DNA from 2 places in the Streptomyces sp. NPDC006335 genome. Region 2 is predicted to be linked to the other one. Evidence: predicted binding sites of a transcription regulator. Region 2 holds the regulator's gene; the other holds the start of a gene.

Region 1 (3,411 bases), on a different contig from region 2:
GACGGCCGCCTTCGCGTTGCGAACGGCGTCCTCGATGCGGTGCTTGCGCTCCTTGAGCTCGACCTCGGTCGCGGCACCGGCCTTGATGACGGCGACGCCACCGGCGAGCTTGGCCAGGCGCTCCTGGAGCTTCTCGCGGTCGTAGTCCGAGTCGCTGTTCTCGATCTCGGCGCGGATCTGGTTGACGCGGCCGTTGACCTGGTCCGAGGAACCGGCACCGTCGACGATGGTGGTCTCGTCCTTGGTGATGACGACCTTGCGGGCGCGGCCCAGGAGGTCCAGGGTCGCGTTCTCCAGCTTGAGGCCGACCTCCTCGGAGATGACCTCGCCGCCCGTGAGGATGGCGATGTCGCCGAGCATGGCCTTGCGGCGGTCACCGAAGCCCGGGGCCTTGACGGCGACGGACTTGAAGGTGCCGCGGATCTTGTTGACGACCAGGGTGGACAGGGCCTCGCCCTCGACGTCCTCGGCGATGATCAGCAGCGGCTTGCCCGACTGCATGACCTTCTCCAGGAGCGGGAGCAGGTCCTTGACGGAGCCGATCTTGGAGTTGGCGATGAGGATGTACGGGTCGTCGAGCGACGCCTCCATCCGCTCCATGTCGGTGGCGAAGTACGCCGAGATGTAGCCCTTGTCGAAGCGCATACCCTCGGTGAGCTCCAGCTCCAGACCGAAGGTCTGGGACTCCTCGACGGTGATGACGCCTTCCTTGCCGACCTTGTCCATCGCCTCGGCGATGAGCTCGCCGATCTGGGTGTCGGCGGCGGAGATGGAGGCCGTGGAGGCGATCTGCTCCTTGGTCTCGACATCCTTGGCCTGCTCGAGCAGGGCGGCGGAGACGGCCTCGACGGCCTTCTCGATACCGCGCTTGAGGGCCATGGGGTTGGCGCCGGCGGCTACGTTGCGCAGGCCTTCCTTGACCAGGGCCTGGGCGAGCACGGTCGCGGTGGTCGTACCGTCACCGGCGACGTCGTCCGTCTTCTTGGCGACTTCCTTGACCAGCTCGGCGCCGATCTTCTCGTACGGGTCCTCGAGCTCGATCTCCTTGGCGATGGAGACACCATCGTTGGTGATCGTGGGCGCGCCCCACTTCTTCTCGAGGACGACGTTGCGGCCCTTGGGGCCGAGCGTCACCTTGACGGCGTCCGCGAGCTGGTTCATGCCGCGCTCGAGGCCGCGCCGCGCCTCCTCGTCGAACGCGATGATCTTGGCCATGTGAAGTGGTCCCTCCAGGACTGGGGGTGATTCCTTCGGACCGCGCCCGCGCCCGCGACGGACGGCTCGCCGGCCCGTGGATCCTTGCCCCACAAGGCCTGCGGGCCTCACCGACCCGGTCCATCTTTGTCACTCTCACCTTCAGAGTGCTAACGCCAATGATTAGCACTCGGCATGGTCGAGTGCAAGCGCCTACCGAAGACCGGGCACGGGTTCGCTGTGTTCCGGGCGCCCGGACTGCGCGCCGCGGGAGGCCGGGTCGGGCTGCCGGGCGGCCACCGGCCGGTGGGGGCTGATCGCGCAGTTCCCCGCACCCCTGGGGAGGTTGCAGTCACCCAGCGCCACGATCAGGGGCCGCCGCACACACTCAGGGGCGCGGGGAACTGCGCAGAACGCCCGCCCCCACCGGACCCGCGCACGAAACCGCCCAACCACCCAAAACACATGCCGAAGGGCCCGTACCCATGACTCCCCATGGGGTACGAGCCCTTCGAAGAAGAACGAAGAACGACGCTGTTGTTACCCGGCGCGTGCTTCAGCCAGTCGCGAGACGGACCATGTCCGCCTGCGGCCCCTTCTGACCCTGCGAGATCTCGAACTCGACCCGCTGGCCCTCTTCAAGGGTGCGGTAGCCGTCCATCTGAATCGCGCTGTAGTGGACGAATACATCCGCACCACCGTCGACCGCGATGAAGCCGTACCCCTTCTCCGCGTTGAACCACTTGACGGTGCCCTGAGCCATGCCTAACTCCCCTATTACTGGCCCTTGCACGGATCCACACTTCATGGATCCGGGTCAGACCTCACCCCCCACATGGTTGGGGGCGTGCGCCGGAACGCGTCGACCGCGGCTGAATGTATCTGTCCAACTGCCGTCTGCAACAGGTCAATCGGACGAGAATTCTGGACGGAAGGGGTCCGGAATGTAGTGAGAATTCGCCCGAATTCGGGGCAAGTCGGGCCCCACAAAAGGAGCATAAGACGCAAAGAACCCACACACTTTGGCTACTTCTCGCCGCATCCGAAGTCGCAACTCATATGCGCCCGGCATGAAGGAAGCAGCGGGTTCCCCAACTGTACCGTGCTCAACCATAGAGAATTGCCCCCTCCGCTTCTCTCGCGGAGGGGGCAATCGGATGAACACTCGGTAATTTCTGTTACCGAAGGTAATGACCAGTCATATGGTCACCCGCCGGCGACCGCCGGGATGATGGAGACACCGGCCCCGTCGGGCGTAGCCGTCTCCAGCCCCTGCTCGAACCGCACATCGTCGTCGTTCACGTACACATTCACGAACCGCCGCAGCTTGCCCTGGTCGTCGAGAACGCGCGCCGCGATACCCGTGTGGTTCTTCTCCAGATCGGCGATGACCTCGGCGAGGGTCCCACCCTCGGCCTGCACCTCGGCCTGGCCGCCGGTGTAGGTGCGCAGGATGGTGGGGATACGGACGGAAACGCTCATGGTTCAAGACCTCCGGTCAGGTAAACGAACAACGACTACGCGAGGCCGGCCTCACGGAACGAATCGAGGTTGGGACGAATGGTCGCCGTCAGACCCGTACCCGCCACCGCGTCCAGCGTCTTCAGACCGTCCCCGGTGTTCAGCACGACGGTCGTCAGCGAGGGATCCAGCAGCCCGTTCTCGATCAGCTTCTTGGTGACACCCACGGTCACCCCACCGGCGGTCTCCGCGAAGATCCCCTCGGTCCGCGCCAGCAGCTTGATCGCGTCGACGACCTGCTCGTCGTTCACGTCCTCCACCGCGCCACCGGTACGCCGCGCGATGTCCAGCACGTACGGGCCGTCCGCCGGGTTGCCGATGGCCAGCGACTTGGCGATGGTGTTCGGCTTCTGGGGCCGGACCACGTCGTGGCCAGCCTTGTACGCCACCGACACCGGCGAGCACCCCTCCGCCTGCGCACCGAAGATCTTGTACGGCTTGTCCTCGACGAGCCCGAGCTTGATCAGCTCCTGGAGCCCCTTGTCGATCTTCGTGAGCTGCGAGCCGGAGGCGATCGGCACCACGAGCTGGTCGGGAAGCTTCCAGCCGAGCTGCTCGCAGATCTCGTACGCCAGGGTCTTGGACCCCTCCGCGTAGTACGGCCGCAGGTTGACGTTGACGAAGCCCCAGCCCTCGCCGGCCGGGTCGCCGATCAGCTCGGAGCAGAAGCGGTTCACGTCGTCGTAGTTGCCCTCG
Region 2 (3,411 bases):
ACCACGCCCTCGATGCGCAGGTCGTCGCCCCAGACCTTCTCCACCAGCTCCGCGTCATGGCGGCCCTCGACGTAGATACGGCCGGCGCGGGCCACGCGTGCGCGTGCGCCGGGCACGGCCACCGAGCCGGACGCGGTACGGGAGGGTCGTACAGGAGCCTGTGCGGAGGGCCGCACCAACGTCACCACCCGGCCCTCCAGGAGGAAGCCGCGCGGCTCCAGCGGGAACACCCGGTGCTTGCCGAAGCGGTCCTCCAGGGTCACCGTGCCCGCCTCGCAGCGGATCACCGCGCCGCAGAAGCCGGTGCCGGGCTCCTCGACCACCAGGCCGGGCTCGGCGGGCACCTCGGGCACCGGCTTCGGCTTCTTCCACGGAGGGGTCAGGTCGGCGGAGTACTGGCGCATTCGGATGACGATAGGAGAACCACGCGGGGGATCACTACGACACGCCGAAGCGGGCAGCCAGCGCGTCCCGCTGCGCCCGCACGAAGGCCGCGTCCACCACCGCTCCGTGACCGGGCACGTACCGCGCGTCCTCGCCGCCCAGGTCGAGGAGCCGGTCCAGCGCGGCGGGCCAGTGCGCCGGTACGGCGTCCGGGCCCGCCTGCGGTTCGCCCGACTCCTCGACCAGGTCGCCGCAGAAGACGACCTCCGGGGAGCCGGGCACGAGGACGGCGAGGTCGTGGGCCGTGTGGCCGGGGCCCACGTTCGCCAGCAGGACCTGGCGGCCGCCGCCCAGGTCGAGCGTCCACTCGCCGGAGACGTGATGGCGGGGGGACACGAGGGCGTCCACGGCCTCGTCGGCCACCGACGACTCCAGACCGTTGCGCACCGCGTCCGCCCGCAGCTCCGCGCGGCCCAGCCGCCCCGCCAGCACCGTCTCCACGCCCACCGCGCCGAACACCTCCGCCCCCGCGAACGCCGCCGCACCGAAGACGTGGTCGAAGTGGGGGTGGGTGAACGCGAGATGGGTCACACGATGGCCGGCCAGTTCCTCGGCCTGCGCGCGCAGGCGAGCGCCCTCCGCGAGAGAGGAGCCCGCGTCGACCAACAGGGCCGTGTCCTCGCCGATCACCAGGCCCGCCGTACAGTCCCAGCCGGGCAGCCGGCACCGCCCCACCCCGGTCGCGACCCGCTCCCACCCGAGCTCTTCCCAAGTCACCGTCATACCGCGACGCTAGCCGTACAGGCCTCATGCCAGGACCAGCCTTGCCCAGGCAGTACCCCACCGCCGTACACTGGCTCGGGAGTGCTGGCACTCGGACGGACAGAGTGCCAGGCGAGGCGCCAAGGGAAACGACCGCTGGAGGTGTGCGCGATGCTGAGTGAACGCAGGCTTCAGGTGTTGCGCGCGATCGTCCAGGACTACGTCGGCACCGAGGAGCCGGTCGGGTCGAAGGCCCTGACCGAGCGGCACAACCTGGGAGTCTCCCCGGCGACCGTCCGCAACGACATGGCGGTCCTGGAGGAGGAGGGGTTCATCGCCCAGCCGCACACCAGTGCCGGGCGCATCCCGACCGACAAGGGCTACCGGCTGTTCGTCGACAAACTGGCGGGCGTCAAGCCGATGACCGCGCCCGAGCGGCGCGCGATCCAGAACTTCCTCGACGGCGCCGTGGACCTCGACGACGTCGTGGCGCGGACCGTGCGGCTGCTCGCGCAGCTCACCCGGCAGGTCGCCGTCGTGCAGTACCCCTCCCTGACCCGCTCGACCGTGCGGCACGTGGAGCTGCTCTCGCTCGCCCCCGCGCGCGTGATGCTCGTGCTGATCACGGACACCGGCCGGGTCGAGCAGCGCATGGTCGACTGCCCGGCCCCCTTCGGGGAGGCCTCGCTGGCCGATCTGCGGGCGCGGCTCAACAGCCGGGTCGCGGGGCGGCGGTTCGCCGATGTGCCGCGGCTCGTCGAGGACCTGCCCGAAGGCTTCGACGCCGAGGACCGGGGTACGGTCTCGACAGTGCTCTCCACTCTCCTGGAGACGCTCGTCGAGGAGAACGAGGAGCGGCTGATGATCGGCGGCACCGCCAATCTCACCCGCTTCGGACATGACTTTCCCCTCACCATCCGGCCCGTCCTGGAAGCTCTCGAGGAGCAGGTCGTGCTCCTCAAACTCCTTGGCGAGGCGGGGGATTCGGGCATGACCGTCCGTATTGGTCATGAGAACGCCTACGAGGGGCTCAACTCCACTTCGGTGGTGTCGGTCGGCTACGGTTCGGGCGGCGAGGCAGTCGCCAAGCTCGGCGTGGTCGGACCGACCCGCATGGATTACCCGGGAACGATGGGAGCGGTACGCGCAGTGGCACGGTACGTCGGACAGATCCTGGCGGAGTCGTAAGTGGCCACGGACTACTACGCCGTTCTCGGCGTGCGCCGCGACGCGTCGCAGGATGAGATCAAGAAGGCGTTCCGCCGGCTCGCGCGCGAGCTGCACCCGGACGTCAACCCGGATCCGAAGACCCAGGAGCGGTTCAAGGAGATCAACGCCGCTTACGAGGTGCTGTCGGACCCGCAGAAGAAGCAGGTCTACGACCTCGGCGGCGACCCGCTCTCGCAGGGCGGCGGCGGTGGCGCGGGCGGCTTCGGGGCCGGTGGGTTCGGGAACTTCTCGGACATCATGGACGCGTTCTTCGGTACGGCCTCGCAGCGGGGTCCGCGCTCGCGCACCCGGCGCGGCCAGGACGCGATGATCCGGCTGGAGATCGAGCTCGACGAGGCGGCCTTCGGCACGACGAAGGACATCCAGGTCGACACGGCGATCGTCTGCACCACGTGCAGTGGTGAGGGCGCGGCGCCGGGCACCTCCGCCCAGACGTGCGACATGTGCCGCGGACGCGGTGAGGTGTCGCAGGTGACCCGGTCCTTCCTGGGCCAGGTCATGACGTCCCGCCCGTGCCCGCAGTGCCAGGGCTTCGGCACCGTCGTGCCGACCCCGTGCCCGGAGTGCGCCGGCGACGGCCGGGTCCGCTCGCGCCGCACGCTGACCGTGAAGATCCCGGCCGGTGTGGACAACGGCACGCGGATCCAGCTCGCGGGCGAGGGCGAGGTCGGTCCCGGTGGCGGTCCCGCCGGTGACCTCTACGTCGAGATCCACGAACTCCCGCACTCGCAGTTCCAGCGGCGCGGCGACGACCTGCACTGCACGGTCACGCTCCCGATGACGGCGGCGTCCCTCGGCACGAAGGTGCCGCTGGAGACACTGGACGGCATGGAGGAGGTCGACATCCGTCCGGGCACCCAGTCCGGCCAGTCGATCCCGCTGCACAGCCGGGGTGTCACCCACCTGCGCGGCGGCGGCCGGGGCGACCTCATCGTCCACGTCGAGGTCCAGACCCCGACCAAGCTCGACCCGGAGCAGGAACGACTGCTCCGCGAGCTGGCCAAGCTGCGCGGCGAGGAACGGCCCACGGGGCAG

The links. The regulator HrcA, encoded in region 2, represses chaperone genes, less so after heat shock. The targets are predictions, from matches to a motif close to TTNGCACTCNGNNNNNCNGAGTGCNAA.
Region 1: the regulator HrcA is predicted to act here: its motif matches at 1,378-1,404, upstream of groL (chaperonin GroEL).

Annotation. Positions count from the first base shown of each region.
Region 1 is NZ_JBEXQX010000016.1:40,962-44,372, forward strand. It holds gene groL (chaperonin GroEL) at 1-1,215, opposite strand, end outside; gene ABZ098_RS33860 (cold-shock protein) at 1,751-1,957, opposite strand; gene ABZ098_RS33865 (MoaD/ThiS family protein) at 2,401-2,676, opposite strand; gene thrC (threonine synthase) at 2,712-3,411, opposite strand, start outside.
Region 2 is NZ_JBEXQX010000001.1:1,049,400-1,052,810, reverse strand. It holds gene ABZ098_RS04765 (DUF3097 domain-containing protein) at 1-404, opposite strand, end outside; gene ABZ098_RS04760 (MBL fold metallo-hydrolase) at 439-1,167, opposite strand; gene hrcA (heat-inducible transcriptional repressor HrcA) at 1,318-2,334, shown strand; gene dnaJ (molecular chaperone DnaJ) at 2,335-3,411, shown strand, end outside.